DNA from 2 places in the Arthrobacter sp. MDT1-48-3 genome. Region 2 is predicted to be linked to the other one. Evidence: riboswitches for the same ligand, from Rfam matches in the RefSeq annotation. Region 2 holds a riboswitch; the other holds the start of a gene.
The links. A riboswitch is a leader RNA that binds a small molecule or an ion and turns the genes downstream of it on or off. The one in region 2 is predicted to bind S-adenosylmethionine.

Region 1: linked by a shared signal. The riboswitch ahead of ACX80L_RS17570 (ABC transporter substrate-binding protein) and the one ahead of sfnG (dimethylsulfone monooxygenase SfnG) in region 2 are both predicted to bind S-adenosylmethionine.

The regions. Positions count from the first base shown of each region.
Region 1 covers NZ_JBTNDL010000014.1:44,546-52,181, forward strand. Annotated here, with positions in the region: gene ACX80L_RS17550 (LLM class flavin-dependent oxidoreductase) at 1-432, opposite strand, end outside; gene ACX80L_RS17555 (dipeptide ABC transporter ATP-binding protein) at 429-2,168, opposite strand; gene ACX80L_RS17560 (ABC transporter permease) at 2,165-3,088, opposite strand; gene ACX80L_RS17565 (ABC transporter permease) at 3,085-4,017, opposite strand; gene ACX80L_RS17570 (ABC transporter substrate-binding protein) at 4,018-5,679, opposite strand; SAM riboswitch class IV at 5,819-5,947, opposite strand; gene ACX80L_RS17575 (VOC family protein) at 6,097-6,522, opposite strand; gene ACX80L_RS17580 (DUF427 domain-containing protein) at 6,719-7,600, opposite strand.
Region 2 covers NZ_JBTNDL010000003.1:295,175-302,810, forward strand. Annotated here, with positions in the region: gene mmsB (multiple monosaccharide ABC transporter permease) at 1-573, shown strand, start outside; gene ACX80L_RS09095 (RNA polymerase sigma factor) at 776-1,330, shown strand; gene ACX80L_RS09100 (hypothetical protein) at 1,327-2,628, shown strand; gene ACX80L_RS09105 (CoA-binding protein) at 2,660-3,163, opposite strand; gene ACX80L_RS09110 (O-acetylhomoserine aminocarboxypropyltransferase/cysteine synthase family protein) at 3,160-4,539, opposite strand; gene sfnG (dimethylsulfone monooxygenase SfnG) at 4,539-5,711, opposite strand; SAM riboswitch class I at 5,705-5,809, opposite strand; gene ACX80L_RS09120 (glycoside hydrolase family 6 protein) at 6,040-7,299, shown strand; gene ACX80L_RS09125 (hypothetical protein) at 7,363-7,599, shown strand.

The DNA.
Region 1 (7,636 bases), on a different contig from region 2:
GCGCGCGGCGTTGGGCAGGTACGAGGTCACGATGTTCCAGCCGAACCGCCCCTTCGTGAGGTGGTCGAGTGTCGAGGCGCGGCGCGCGAACGCGAACGGCGGCTCGTAGGTCGTGGAGAACGTCGCCGCGAATCCGAGGTGTTCGGTCACCGCCGCCATGGCGGGGATGATCAGCAGGGGATCGTTGCTCGGGATCTGCACTGCTTCGCGGAGTGCCGTCTCCGGTCCGTTGCGGTAGCCGTCGTAGGTCCCGATCACATCCGCGAGGAAGACGCTGTCGAACAGGCCTGCCTCGAGGAGTTTGGCGGTCTCCACCCAGAAGTCGAGGTCGTTGAAGCGGTGCCTGTTGTTCTCGGGGTGGACCCAGAGTCCGTGGGAGATATGGCCCACGCAATTCATCTCGAACAGGTTGAAGGCGATCTGGCGTGTCATGGGTGGACCTGGTCCTTCCGGAATGCGGGGAGCTGGGGGATGGCGTTGATGAGCTGTCGCGTGTAGTCGTGCTGCGGGGCATCGAAGACGTCGTCGACGGGGCCGTGGTCGAGGATGGCGCCGTCCTTGAGGACGAGGACCTCGCTGCTGACGTGCTGGATGACGCCGAGGTCGTGGGAGATGAAGAGGTAGCTCAGGGAGAAACGGTCCTGCAGGTCCGTCAGGAGGTCGAGGATGCGGGCCTGGACGGTGACGTCGAGGGCGGACACCGGCTCGTCGCAGATGATGACCTCGGGATCGGCCGCGAGGGTACGGGCGATGGCGACGCGCTGCCGCTGGCCCCCCGAGAGGTCCAGTGGGCGGCTGCGTGCCCTGTCCGCGGGAAGGCCGACGAGGTCCAGGAGTTCGAGGACCCGCGCCGCGAGGGCGCCCCGGGGAGTGCCGGCGGCGGCAGCTGCCTGCCCCACGACCTGACGGACCGTCTTGCGCGGGTCGAACGACTGCAGCGGATCCTGGTAGATCATCTGGACGGACCGTCGCGCCGTGAGGTCCCGGGAGGCGCGGTGCTCCTGCCAGGTACGGCCGTGCAGTCGCACGGCACCCGTGTCGGGCGCCTCGACGCCCAGCGCGATGCGCGCCACCGTGCTCTTGCCGGAGCCCGACTCGCCCACGATGCCCAGGGTGGTCCCGGCGCGGAGGGCGAAGGACACGTCGTCGACCGCTGTACGTCGGCGCCCGTCGGGCCCGGGGTAGCTCTTGCCGATGCCCTCGACCGTCAGCAGTCCCGGCGGGGACGCGGCTGCGTCGTCCCGGCTGCCGACCTCCGTGGACGTCGTGGCCGGCGTTCCGGGTCCGGGGACGGACCGGGCACCTCCCGTGAGTCGGGAGCCGCGCGACGTCCTCGACGGGATGGCGGCCAGCAGCCCCTGCGTGTAGGGATGCCGGGGATCCTGCAGGACGGCCTGGACGCTGCCCTCCTCCACGATGACGCCGTTGCGCATCACGGCGACGCGGTCGGCGAGGTCTGCGACGACCGCGAGGTCGTGACTGACGACGAGCATCCCGGTCCGGGCGCCCTTCAGCTGTCCGAGCAGCCGCAGGACCTGGGCGGCGATCGTCGCGTCCAGCGCCGTCGTCGGCTCGTCCGCGATGAGGAACCGGGGGCCCGCCGCGATGGCGGAGGCGATCAGTGCCCGCTGGCGGAGGCCGCCCGACAACTGGTGCGGGTACTGGCTCGCGCGGACCTCGGGTTCCGGGACACCGACGGACGCCAGGAGCTCCACGACGCGTTGGCGACGCCCCGTGCGGTCGAGGGTGCTGTGTAGGCAGAGGACCTCGCCCACCTCAGCGCCCACGGTCCGCAGGGAATCGAGTGAGGACAGCGCGTCCTGCAGGATGAAGCCGGCCTCCCTGCCCCGCACGCGGCTCCACTGCCGTTCTCCCCACCCCGACGCGTCCCGGCCGTCGAAGCGCAGGCTGCGGGATCCGACGTGGGCGCCGGGTCCGGTCAGTCCCACCAGGGTCCGGGCTGTCACCGACTTGCCGGATCCGGACTCGCCGACGAGCGCCAGGCATTCACCCGGCCGGATCGCCAGGCTGACGTCCCGGACGACCTCCCGCCGGTGTACGCCACGGCCGAAGGAGACCGTCAGTCCGTCGAGTTCGACGACGGGCGGCGCCGCTCGGGCCGGTGCGGCGATGGCGGCGGCGGGTGTGAGGATCGGTGTGGAGCTCATGCGAGCCTTCCTTCGGAGCGGCGCCGGAGTTCACGCCCGACGACGGTGATGGACAGGACGGTGGCGACGAGGAACGCCGCGGGGATCGTGATCATCCAGGGGGCGTTGGAGATGAAGTTGCGCCCCGCCGAGAGCATCGCACCCCACTCGGGGGCCGGGGGAGGCGTGCCGAGTCCGAGGAAGCTGAGGGACGCACCGGCACCGATGGCGGATCCCACCCCGATAGTCGCCAGGACCAGCACGGGCTTGATGACGTTCGGGACGATGTGCGTCAGGAGCACCCGCCAGGCGGGCAGCCCCAGCGTACGGGCCGCCTCGACATAGCCGGAGCGCCGGACGAGGTGCGTCTGCGCCCTGGTGATCCGGGCGTAGTAGGCGATGCTGCCCGCCCCGATCGCGAGGATCGCATTCTCCGTGCCGCCGCCGATGATGCCGATGACCACCAGAGCGAGCAGGATCTCCGGGATGGCGAGGGTGACGTCGAGGAAGCGCATCACGGATGCCTCGACCAGGCGCCCGTTGAGCCCGGCGAGGAGACCGATGGCCGTCCCGCCCAGCACGCCGATCGCCGTCGCGCCGAGACCGATGTACAGCGAGGTGGCAGCACCGTGCACGATCCGGGAGTAGTTGTCCGCGCCGGAGTCGTCGGTACCGAACCAGGCCGTCCCGTTCGGCGCTTCGAAGCTCCGGGAGGGATCCACCGCGTACGGATCGGCCGGGGAGAGCAGACCCGGTGCCAGGACCGCCGCCGCGAGCCACAGGAGGAAGGCCGAGGCCAGCAGGATGCCGGGCCTGATGCGTCGCGCTCGCCGGGCGCGGACCCCGCGGTGGACGGGGTGGACGGGGACCGTAGGAGAAGCCGGAGGCGTCGGCGCCAGGGGAACCGCGTCGGGGGGAGCAGTGCGCGAGGTGATGCTCATGCCGTCACCACTTTCGGGTCGATGAGCGTGTAGAGGAGGTCGATCACCAGGTTGACCACCACGTACACCGCGGCGGAGAGCAGCACGATGCCGATGATGACGGGGAGGTCCTTGTTGTAGACGGAGGCCAGTGTCAGCGAACCGATGCCCTGCCGGCTGAACAGGGTCTCGACGATCACCGATCCGCCGAGGAGCGCGGCGACGACGAATCCTGACATCGTCATCACCGGGATGGCGGCATGCCGGAGTGCGTGCCGCACACGCACCGGGAGGTCGCGCATCCCGCGGGACCTCGCCGTGAGGATGAAGGGTTGCTCCAGGACGTCCTCGAGTTCGTTGCGGAGGACCTGCGAGAGCGCCCCGAAGACGGCGAGGCCCAGCGTGAACGCCGGCAGGACCAGTGCCGCCACGCCCTGATTGCCACCGATCGGGAACCAGCGCAGAGAGAACGAGAAGACGATCAGCAGGGCGAACCCGATGATGAAGGTCGGTGTCGCGGCGAGGACCACTTCGACGCCGGAGACGATCGACCGGATCCAGTTCGCCCGCTGCGCGGACAGGACGGCGACGGCGAGGGTCAGCGGGAGGGCGACGGCGACGGCGGCTGCCGCGAGGGCCGCCGTCGCGCCGATCTGCTGGCCGATGGCATCCGTGACGGGCAGCCGGAGCCGGTAGGACTGGCCCAGGTCACCCTGCAGCAGGTTGCCGAGGTAGCTGCCGTACTGCACGATGAACGGCTGGTCGAGGAGGTAGTCGCTGCGGACCTGGGCGAGGGTCTCGGCCGTGGGCCGCGCGTCCGGACCGCCGAGGATCAGCAGAGCGGTGTCGCCCGGGATCAGGTAGACCGCGAGGAAGGTCAGCGTTGCCGCGCCCCAGAGCACGCCGATGCCGACCAGCAGGCGCGTGAGGATGCGTCGGAGGATCGGCACCTACTCCGCCTTCCACGCGTAGGTCAGGACGGGCACGGGGTGGGACGTGTCGACGGCGACATCATGGACCGTCTTGGCGTACGCGAACTGGCTCGGATTCTCGTAGAGGGGCACGCCGGGCACGATCTCGAGCAGCCGGTGCTGCGCCTTCGAGTACGCTTCCTCAGCCTCCGGTCCGTCGTCGGACCCGCGGGCCGTCAGGAGCAGTTCGTCCAGCGCCGGATCGTCGACGTAGGACGAGTTCTGGCCGATCCGTTCGCCGGTGATCTCCGAGGAGTGGTACCGGATGAACAGGACGTCGGTGGTGTTGGTGTGCCACACGCCGGCCAGCGCGTCGTAGTCACCGGCGTAGCGCAATTCGCTGAGCTGCGCCTGCGGCAGCTGGATGATCTGGAGGTCGAAGCCGACCTTGCGGGCCTCGCCCTGCAGTTGGACCAGCAGGGGACTCGGCGTCGAGCTCTCCACCGTCGGTACCTCGACGACCAGCCGTCGGCCGTCCTTCGTGCGGAAGCCCTCGCCGTCGCGCTCGGACCAGCCTGCGTCGTCGAGCAGCTGGTTCGCGCGCTCGGGATCGTGGGTGAGCGTCCCCTCGACGGTCGGGTCGTAGTACTTGCTCTCCTTCGAGAGGAACCCGTCGATCGGCGTGTAGGTGCCGAAGCCCAGGCTCTCGGTGACCGCAGCGGTGTCCACGGCGGCGGCGAAGGCCTGGCGGACGGCGAGGTCGTCGAACGGCGCGCGGCTGAGGTTGAAGCTCAGCACGTAGGGGCTGCCGGTGCGGGGGAGGTTCTCGTAGGTGAAGTTCGGGTCTGCCTGGACAGCCGCCGCGTTCTGGGGCGCGAGGTTCTCGGTCAGGTCGTACTGCCCGGAGACGAGGGACTGGTGCCGGATCACCGGCTCGCCGACGAGGGTCACCTCGATGCCGTCGAGATATGCCTCGCCGTCACCCTCGAGCCACTCCGGCGCCCAGTCGTAGCCCTCGCGCTTCGTGTAGGTGATGCTCTGGCCCGGCTGGTAGTCCGCGACGGTGAAGGGGCCGGTCCCGATCGGCTGCTGGCACAGGGTCTCGGGAGCCTCCGCGATGGCCTTGCCCGAGTTCATCCCGAGCCAGGATTGCGCGAGGGTGTAGAGGAACGGGGTGTAGGGGTATTCGAGGTGGGCCTCGAAGGTGTACTCGTCCAGGACCGTGCCGTCCACGTAGGGGGCGATGTACGCGGCGGCGAGCGGTGACTTCGTCGCGGGGTCCCGCATGTGCTCGAAGTTCTGGCCGAGGACCTCCGCGTTCCACGGCGAGCCGTCGCTGAAGGTGACGCCCTCCTTGAGGTGGAAGGTGTAGGTCCTGCCGTCCTCCGAGATGTCCCATGATTCCGCGAGGTAGGGCGCGATGTCCCCGTTCTCGTCCAGCGTCACCACGTTGTCGTAGATCAGGCGTCCCAGGAACTGCTGCTGGGTCGCCGAGATGCCGTGGCCGTCGAGGCACCCCGGTTCGGCCGAGATCGACACGTCCAGGACCCCTCCGGACACGGGCTCACCGGCCGCCTCCGAGGTGGAGGCCGCCGGCCCGGCGCAGCCACTGACAAGGGCCACCAGGGCGACGGCCGATAACGTGGTGAGCCGGCGGACCGGCCGGTGATTCCGGGCAGGGGGAATTACGGATGCATTCATGGAGAATTCCTCTGAGGGGTCCGGTGCCGCGCACGGCGGAATTCACCGGAAAAGGGGAGAAAGGAGCAACAGGATGCGCTGGACGCGCAGGGCCTGCTAAGGGAGGGGGAGGGCGTTACAGCTCACGGGAGTGCCTTTCGGTGTGCTCTTGCCCGCGCCGGACGGGCACTCACGTGCCATGGCGAAGGCCGCTTCGTCATCCGAACCACCCAGGAACATGGGGTTGGTGTGCGGTCCAGTCGGAGCTTTCCGACCGCATCTCTTGAAGCTGGATTCAATATAGGCAGGGAGACGGGCGGTCCTGCGAATAAGAAGAAATATGACCGGGACCTGCGATACCCGCGCAGTGTCCCGTCGAATACCTGGCGGACAGGGAATACGACAGCAGGGGAGCCGGTGCCGCACCTGATTCCGGCATCAGCCGATGACGACGCCCCCGTCGTCGTCGATCCGCCAGCCGGGGTTGAAGGCGATCTCCCAGACGACATCGTTCGGATCCCGGACCAGGGCGTGGAAGATGCCCCCGAAGGAGCCGTCGCGGGGCTCCTTGAGGATGGTCCCGCCGGCGTCCGCCATCCTGGCCACCAGCCGGCGGACCTCGTCGGGGCTGCCGACATTGTGCGACAGCGTCATCCCGGACGGTACGGGCGCCGCAGCGAGCCCGACGTCCTGCGCGAACTTGTCGGAGCGGAACAGCCCCAGGAGCAGACCGGGCGCCACCCGGTAGAAGATGATCTCCTCCGGGACGTCGAGCGCAGGGGACCAGCCCAATCCGCTGTAGAACGATCGCGCGGCGTCGAGGTCGCGGGTGGCGACCGTGACGAAGTGCAGTTGCTGGTCCATGGCGCGAGCATAGTCGGCACGGCCGGTGCCTTGGGCCTTCCCGGACAGGACCGGGGGGTGCGGAGACCCTTGACGCCGCGGCAGGCCTGAGACCGCGACGGTCCTCGGCGGGGAAGCCCACGTCACCCCGGGTGCTCAGGTCACCGCCGACGCGACGTGCCGACGTCGATCACCGCCCGTGACACGACCACCGATATCACGACCACGGGGTGAGGGCACGTTCCTGCTGCTCGCCGTCGATGACGAGATCGAGCCGCTCGTCGAGGAACGCGACGTAGCCCTGCACCTCGGCCGCGTCACTCAGGGGGTGTTCGTACTGCCACGCGATGTCATCCACCCTCCTGTCTCCCACCATCGCGGAGTACCAGGTCGCGTAGCCCTTGTACGAGCACATGGACCGTGTCGAGCTGGGCTCGAGCGGCGCCACGACGTCCTCGACCGGAAGGTAGTACCGGGCGGGCAGGGTCGTCTCGAACAGCATCCGCGCCCGGGTGGTGTCGGCGAGGATGTGTCCGTCGAGCATCAGCTGCACGTGTCGGGAGGTGCCTCGGATGTCGATGCGGCCGTACGGGTCGTGCGGATGGCTGATGATCTCGTCGTCCTCCTCGAACCAGCTGTCGAAGTCGGCGAATGCGAGGATCACGTAGTCGTCGAGGCCGGGGTCGCGTGCGCGGAATCCGGACGCGACGGCCTCCGTTCCAGCGACGCGTATCCCGACCGGCTCGCCCGCGGTCGTGCGCACGTCGAAGGGGATACGCGGGTCGAACACGGGAATCGTCGACAGGTCGGGCAGCATGAATCCGACCGGACCGTTCTCGGGTGGCGGTGGGGTGCGGGGCGAGATCTCGGCGCGGATGTCCTGGTACGGGACGGCGTACCCGGGCACGACCCTGCGCGGCTCCCACACGAGCATCGCGTGCGTCGTGTCCACGACAGTCTGTCCGCCGAGCGTGGCGCGGACGCGCTTCGCGGTCGGCTCGTATCTCAGCTTCTGGAGCAGTTGCCCCATCACGTCCCGCATGAGCACGCCGGTCGCATCGGTGTCGTGGTTGGCCGGGGATACGGGAGGGCTCGACATGCACTCACGGTAGACCTGCGTCGCCGCTGCCGATAG
Region 2 (7,636 bases):
GAGGACGAGCCGGCGGCCTGGTTCTTCACCAAGCTCGCCTTCATCGTCGTGATCATCCTCGGCCTCACCTACCTTCTGGCGAGCTCGCGCAGCGGCACGCCGATCGTGCTCGTGGTCCTCGGCATCCTGATCGTGGGCTACAGCGCCGTGATGGGCAACAGCGTCTTCGGGCGCCACATCTACGCCGTCGGAGGCAACCTCCAGGCAGCACAGCTCTCCGGCATCAACACGAAGCGTATCGACTTCATGCTCTTCGTCAACATGGGTGTGCTCGCGGCCCTGGCAGGGCTCATCTTCACCGGTCGCCTCAACTCCGCCGGTCCGGGAGCGGGAAACCTCTTCGAGCTCGACGCGATCGCCGCGGCGTTCATCGGCGGCGCGGCCGTGACCGGTGGCGTCGGAACGGTCATCGGAGCCATCACGGGCGGCCTCATCATGGGCGTGCTCAACAACGGCATGTCCCTGCTCGGCGTCGGCATCGATGTCCAGCAGTTCATCAAGGGCATGGTGCTCCTGCTCGCCGTCGGCTTCGACGTCTTCAACAAGCGCCGGGCCTCCAACGCCCTGAAGTAGGCCGGAGAAGAAAAATCGGAGGGGGCGTAACTTTCCCGCCCCGCCCATCGATTACCCCTGTGTAAGCGCCGCACCGAGACCTTTCCCCCAACAGGTCTCGGTGCGGCCTTCTCTTTGCCGCAGGCCCGGGAGGGCCGGCGTCCACGGGCGGAGGGCGATGGTTACGATGGTGTCGCCGTCCCGCTCGAACAAGGAACAGTCCGTGGCCACACCCCTGCCAGATGATGCGCTCCTCCGCGCTCGAGCAGGCGATCCGGCGGCCTTCTCCAGCATCTACCGATCATTGAGCCCGGGAGTGCTGGGGTACTTCGCGGGGCGCGGCTCGGACGACCCGGAGGCCCTCACGCAGGAGGTGTTCCTCACGGTCTTCTCGAAGCTGGATTCCGTCTCCGGCGGACTCCAGGGGCTCCGCACCTTCGCCTACTCCGTGGCACATGCCCGGTACGTGGACGAGGTGAGGAAGCGGACGAGGGCGCCGGCGCTCGTGGGCTACGAGGCCGACGTCGACACCCGGCTCACCGACTCCGCCGAGAGGGTGGCGCTGGGGAACCTCGGTGTGGGAGGTGCACGGGGCATGCTGGACCAGCTCAACGCCGAGCAGCGCGACGTCCTCCTGCTGCGCATCGTCGCGGAGCTGCCGATCGAACAGGTCGCGGAGATCCTGGGCAGGTCCGCAGGATCGGTGAAGCAGCTGCAACGGCGGGGACTGCTCAAGCTGAAGGAAATCGTTCGACCTGAGGAATCGGAAACGCCATGACTGGACGTGACACCCCGCCGCCGGACCCCGTGCAGCGACTCCTCGACGAGGCCGGCATTCCCGCGGAACCGACACTCGTCCGCGCCGTCCGGGAGATCGGCGACCTCGGCGCCGGGCCCGCACCCGATGCGTCCGCGGAACTCGCCCGGCTGATGGCTGACGGCGGCAGGGCGCCGCAGGGGCGCCGGAACAAGCGCCGCATCACGTTCCTCGGTGGGGCGCTCGCCGTCTCCATGGGCGCGGGCATGTCCGGTGTTGCGGCGGGGACGCTCCACCTCCGGGAGGGGTTCGACGACGCCGTCGTCTCGATCACCCGCTTCACCGTCCGCAACGACGTCGACCGGGCCGAACCCGCTCCTGAACCGCTCGCCGACGCGGGGCATGGTTCCGCCGTCGTCCCGGCGGTGCCCGCTCCCGCTCCCGCTCACGTCCCGGCGCCGTCCGCCTCCGGCCCGGCGGCGTCCGCCCCTGCGGACGCCGGTGGTGCCCTCATGCCGGCTCCCGCTCCTGCGTCGCCCGAGGTGGATGAAGCCGCCGCTGCTTTACCGGCGCCGGCCGTCGTACCGGCAGCCCGGCCACCGGCCGGCACGGTACGCCCTGCGGACTCTGCGTCCCGGAGGCCGGACGGTCCGCGGCAGCCCGCGGCCCCGGTGACGCGGCCCGCGACCGGAACGGTACCCGGCACGACCGGCCGACCCGATCCGGAGAAGCCCGGCCATGCAGCACCGGGCAGGGCCACGCCCGGCCAGCGCACGACCCCGCTCCGGCCGGTCCGGGAGAAACCCGGTCTGGCACCGGGCCGGGTCACACCCGGTCAGGTGCAGGACAGGAGCCTGACGAAGGAGACCACGGTCACGGCTCCGGAGACGATCAGCGGTGACACCCCGGCTCCTGCCGGCCACCGCAGGTCGTGGCTCCGCGCACCGGCCGGTCCTGCCGACACGACGTTCCTCCTCGACGCGCCGATCACCCTGGACCCCGATCGGTCCGCCCTGTTCCCGGCCGATGCGCTCCTCGATCCCGACGACCCGGTACCGGGGCTCCCGGTCGGCCCTGAGATGGGGGAGCTCCCCGCCGATCCGGTCCCGGAGGACCTCCCGGTCGGACCGGCTCCGGAGGACGTCCTGCCGGTGGACCTCCCGGTCGGACCGGCTCCGGAGGACGTGCTGCCGGTGGACCCCGTCGGGCCGGCGGACGCTGCAGCGCCGGACAGCTCCGGTGCCGAGGTCGCGGTGCCTGAGGCGGCCGTTCCCGAGGTCGGATCCCGATCAGAGGCGATGTCCAACAGTTCCCGTTGACCGGGATCGAGGCCTGGGAGGGGGCGGCGCCCTACGAGGTGATCTGCCGCTTCGAGGAGATGACGCCGGTGTTGAAGCCCGCCAGGTTGAGCCCGCCGTGGAAGCGTGCGTGCTCGATCTTGATGCAGCGGTCCATCACGACGTTCAGGCCGGCGCCCTGCGCCTCCCGGGCCACGTCCTCGTGCCACGAGCCCAGCTGCAGCCACAGGGTCTTCGCTCCGACGGCGAGCGTCTCCTGCAGCACGGAGGGCAGGTCGTCGTGCTTGCGGAACACGTCGACGACGTCGGGCACCTCCGGGAGGTCCGCGAGCGACGCGTAGGCGGACTGCCCGAGAATCTCCTTGGCCACAGGGTTCACGAAGTACAGGCGGTACGGCGAGGAGGACTGCAGGTAGGTCGCCACGAAGTAGGAGGCCCGGGAGGGCTTGTCCGATGCGCCGACGATCGCCACCGACCGCGCATTCCTCAGCAGACTGAGGCGCTCAGGGGCCGATGGTCCCTCCCAGGTCCGTGCCGGTGCGTCCGTGCCGCTCATGCTCCCACTCCTACTGCCCGCGTTGCCGACGGGTCGTCGTCGTTCTCCCCGGCGGATTCCTGCGGGAGCTCGTCGAACTCCGCGTCGGAGGAATCCACGGCGATGTCGAGGGCCTGGTCCAGGTCCCACAGGATGTCGTCGAGGTCCTCCAGGCCCACAGAGATGCGCACGAGGTCCTCGGGGACGCCCGCCGCCACCAGCTGCTCGGCGGAGAGCTGCTGGTGGGTCGTCGAGCCCGGATGGATCACGAGGGTGCGCGCGTCGCCCACGTTCGCGAGGTGCGAGGCGAGCTGCAGCGACTCGATGAACTTCTGGCCCGCCTTGCGGCCGCCCTTGATGCCGAAGCTGAACACGGAGCCGGGGCCCTGCGGCAGGTACGTCTTCGCACGCTCGTGGTGGACATGGGTGGGAAGACCGGCGTAGTTGACGTACTCGACGCGCGGATCGGCCTGCAGCCATTCCGCGACGGCCTGCGCGTTCTCGAGGTGTTCGTCGAGCCGCTGCGCGAGGGTCTCCACGCCCTGCAGGAGCTGGAACGCCGACGACGGCGACAGCGACGGCCCGATGTCGCGCAACTGCTCCGTGCGGAGCTTCGTCAGGAAGCCGTACTCGCCGAAGTTCGCCCACCACTGGATGTTGCCGTAGGAGGGGACCGGTTCGGTCATCATGGGGAACTTGCCGTTGCCCCAGTCGAACCGGCCGCTCTCCACGATGACGCCGCCCAGGGTGGTGCCGTGCCCGCCGATGAACTTGGTGGCCGAGTGGATCACGATGTCCGCTCCGTGCTCGATGGGCCGCACGAGGTAGGGCGTGCTGAGCGTCGAGTCGACAATGAAGGGGATCCCGGCGTCGTGGGCCACCTTCGCCAGGCCTGCGAGGTCGGCGATCTCACCCGAGGGATTCGCGATGACCTCGGCGTAGACGGCCTTGGTGTTCTCGCGGATGGCGGCCGCGTAGTCCGCGGGGTCGGTCCCGGGGACGAAGGTGGTCTCGATGCCGAAGCGGCGCAGCGTGACGTCGAGTTGGGTGACCGTTCCGCCGTACAGCTGCGATGCGGCCACGACGTGGTCGCCCGCCTGGCAGAGCGCGGCGAAGGTGATGAACTCGGCGCTCATGCCCGACGCCGTCGCCACCGCCCCGATGCCGCCCTCGAGGGAGGCGATGCGCTCCTCGAACGCCGCGACCGTGGGATTGCCGATGCGCGAGTAGATGTTGCCGTACTTCTGCAGCGCGAACAGGTTGGCGGCGTCGTTGGTGTCCTTGAAGACGAAGGACGTCGTCTGGTAGATCGGGACGGCGCGCGCGCCGTGGGTGGCATCGGGAGTGCCGCCGGCGTGGAGTGCGCGCGTACGGAAACCGAAGGAACGTTCTGCCATCAGACACCTGCCTTGCTGGGGACGGCGAGTGTGCCGTCCGGATCGAATTCCACTCCCGCGGCACGGGCGGCGTCGGCCTCGAGTTCACGCACGATGGGGAGGATGTCCGTGCCGAACGCCGCCACCTCCTCCTGGAAGTGGAGGTAGCAGGTGAGCAGGAGGTTCACGCCGATCTTCTTGTACTCCACGATGCGCTCGGCGATCTGCTCGGGCGTGCCGATGAGCTGGGTCTTGAAGCCGTCGTTGTACTGCACGAGGTCCTCGAACGTCGAGTCGGCCCACATGCCCTTGCCGTCCTTCGTGGACGGTCCGGCTTCCTGGACGGCGTTGCGGAATCCCTCGACGGCGGGGCGGTGGGCCTTCTCGACGATCTCGCGGAGCGTGTCGCGGGCCTCCTTCTCGGAGTCGCGGGCGATCACGAAGCCGTTCAGCCCGAAGCGGGGACGGCGGCCGGCCTGCTCGGCGGAGGCCCGGACGCCGGCGATGTTGTCCTTGAAGCCTTCGAGGTCCTTCCCGTTCGAGAAGTACCAGTCCGCCACGCGGCCGGCCGTCGCCTGGGCCGCCGTCGAGTTCCCGCCGAAGAAGATCTCGGGGTGGGGGCGGCCCGGCACGGCAACCGGGGCCGGGCTCAGCGTGAAGTCCTTGATGGTGTAGTACTTGCCGTCCTGGCTGTAGCCCTCCTCCGTCCACAGTCCGCGCAGCACGCGGATGAACTCCTCGGTGCGGACGTAGCGCTCGTCGTGCTCGAGCCAGTCGAGGCCGAAGTTGATGAACTCGTCCTTCAGCCAGCCGGAGACGATGTTGACGGCTGCGCGGCCGTTCGAGATGTGGTCGGCGGTGATGATGTACTTCGCGAGCACCCCGGGGTGCCACATGCCCGGGTGGACGGCGGCGATGACCTTCAGCTTCTCGGTCGCGGCCAGCAGGGCGAGGGAGAAGCTCGTCGCCTCGTGCTGCTTGTCGGCACCGTAGGACGCTGCGTAGCGGGTCTGCGACAGTGCGTATTCGAACCCGGCGTCCTCGGCGATCCGCGCGAGCTTCTTGTTGTAGTCGAAGTCCCAGCTGGTCCGCTGCTCGATGGTCGAGACGACCAGGCCACCGCTGACGTTGGGGACCCAGTAGGCGAATTTCAGAGGGGTGGAAAGGTCGGCGACGCTCATGGTTTCCTCCATCGGTCTGGCAGTAGCACCCTAATGTCGCCGCGGGGACGCGGAGGCCAGGGTTGCTGCGGCGTCAGTGAGCCAGATCTCTCAGCCGCTCGGGATGGTCACGACGAGTGTGACACCAGAGGCGCCGCAGTTCCAAACAATGTGTCTCCGCGTGGAGAAGCCCACCGCAGCAATCAGTGTGCTGGGTACCTTGACAAAGTTCCGGGATCCACCGAAGACTGACCGTGGGAGCGCTTCCATGGGGATGAGCGGCGTCTCCCGCTCGGGCTACTCCGCCCGATACCCATCGACATGAGGAGCAATGATGCTCAGCATTTCCAGAACGTGCGCCATGACCCTGGCCCTGGCCGGGGTCCTCGCGTCCACCGCATTCTCCGCATTGCCCGCCGTGGCCCAGGGCCAGAAGAGTGGGCCGGACCGTCCGGACGGAACGACGGCCACCGGGTTCTACATCCCGGAGAAGAGCCACTACCACGAGGCCCACCGGCAGATCGCCGACCTGCGAGCCTCGGGTGATCGTGCCACCGCCGACCGCCTTGGTGCCATGGTCTCGACGCCGCAGGCCGTCTGGGTCACCGGGAGCGATCCGAAGGCCGTCACCCAGCAGGTGCGCAACACGACGCACCGCGCCGCGGGCAAGGGGCAGGTCCCCGTGCTGGCGGCCTACAACCTGCCGTTCCGCGACTGCTCGCAGTACTCCGCCGGTGGCGCGACCGACGTCGCCGGCTACAAGGCCTGGATCGACGCGCTCGCCGCCGGGATCCAGGACAGGGCGGCGATGGTGATCCTCGAACCGGACGGCCTCGGCATCATCCCCTGGTACCGCGGGCTCGACGGCGCCCTCGAGTGGTGCCAGCCGGCAGAGGCGGACGCCGCGAGCGCTGCAGCGGAACGCTTCGAGATGCTCAACTACGCGGTGGACCGCCTCAAGGCACTGCCCGACACCAAGGTCTACCTCGACGGCACCCACAGCGCCTGGCTCGGTACGGGCGAGATCTCGAGCCGGCTCGTGAAGGCCGGCGTACAGAAGGCCGACGGCTTCTTCCTCAACGTCTCCAACTACGAGCTCACCGAGCGGCAGCTGAAGTTCGGCAGCTGGGTGTCGCAGTGCATCCACTACGCCACCGAGATCGACCCCGGGGCCTACGGATCCTGCGCCAGCCAGTACTACCCGGCCTCGCCGGCCGATTTCTCCACCTGGGGGCTGACGGACGCGTGGTACGCGCAGCATGTCGCCGGTGCTCCGAACGCACCGTCGTCGGACGAGCTCGCACACTTCGTGATCGACACGAGCCGCAACGGACGGGGCCCCTGGGTCCCGTCGGGCGCCTACCCGGATCCCCAGGTCTGGTGCAATCCTCCGGGCCGCGGACTCGGCTACCTCCCGACCTCCGACACGGGCAACGAACTCGCCGACGCCTTCCTCTGGATCAAGGTCCCGGGAGAGTCCGACGGGGAGTGCAGCCGCGGCCTGACGGACAACGGGGGCGTGGACCCGGAGTGGGGCCGCGTGGATCCTGCGGCCGGTGCCTGGTTCCCCGAGCAGGCGCTGGACCTGATCGCGAACGCCAGCGCGCGCGTACGGCCGTAGCGGACCGGAGAGCGTGCGCGGTCCGTGGGCCGCGCATGCTCTCCGGACGCCTACGCTGAGGGGATGGACAGCTGGAAATCTGCGGGCCGCCTGCGGGAACGGATGCTCTGGAGCACGCTCTCCTGGGTGGGTCTCGTGCTGACCGTCACCCTAGCCACCAGCATCGCGCTGGGCGCGGGCGGCACAGGTGCGGTCGAGAGCCGCTGGTTCTACCTGCAGCAGATCGTCCTGCTCGCGTTCAGCGCGGGTGGCACGCTCGCCGCCGTGCGTCGCTGGTGGTCGTTCCGTAACGGCGCGTAGGGTACGCGCCGTTACGGAAATGTGACAAACCGGAGGA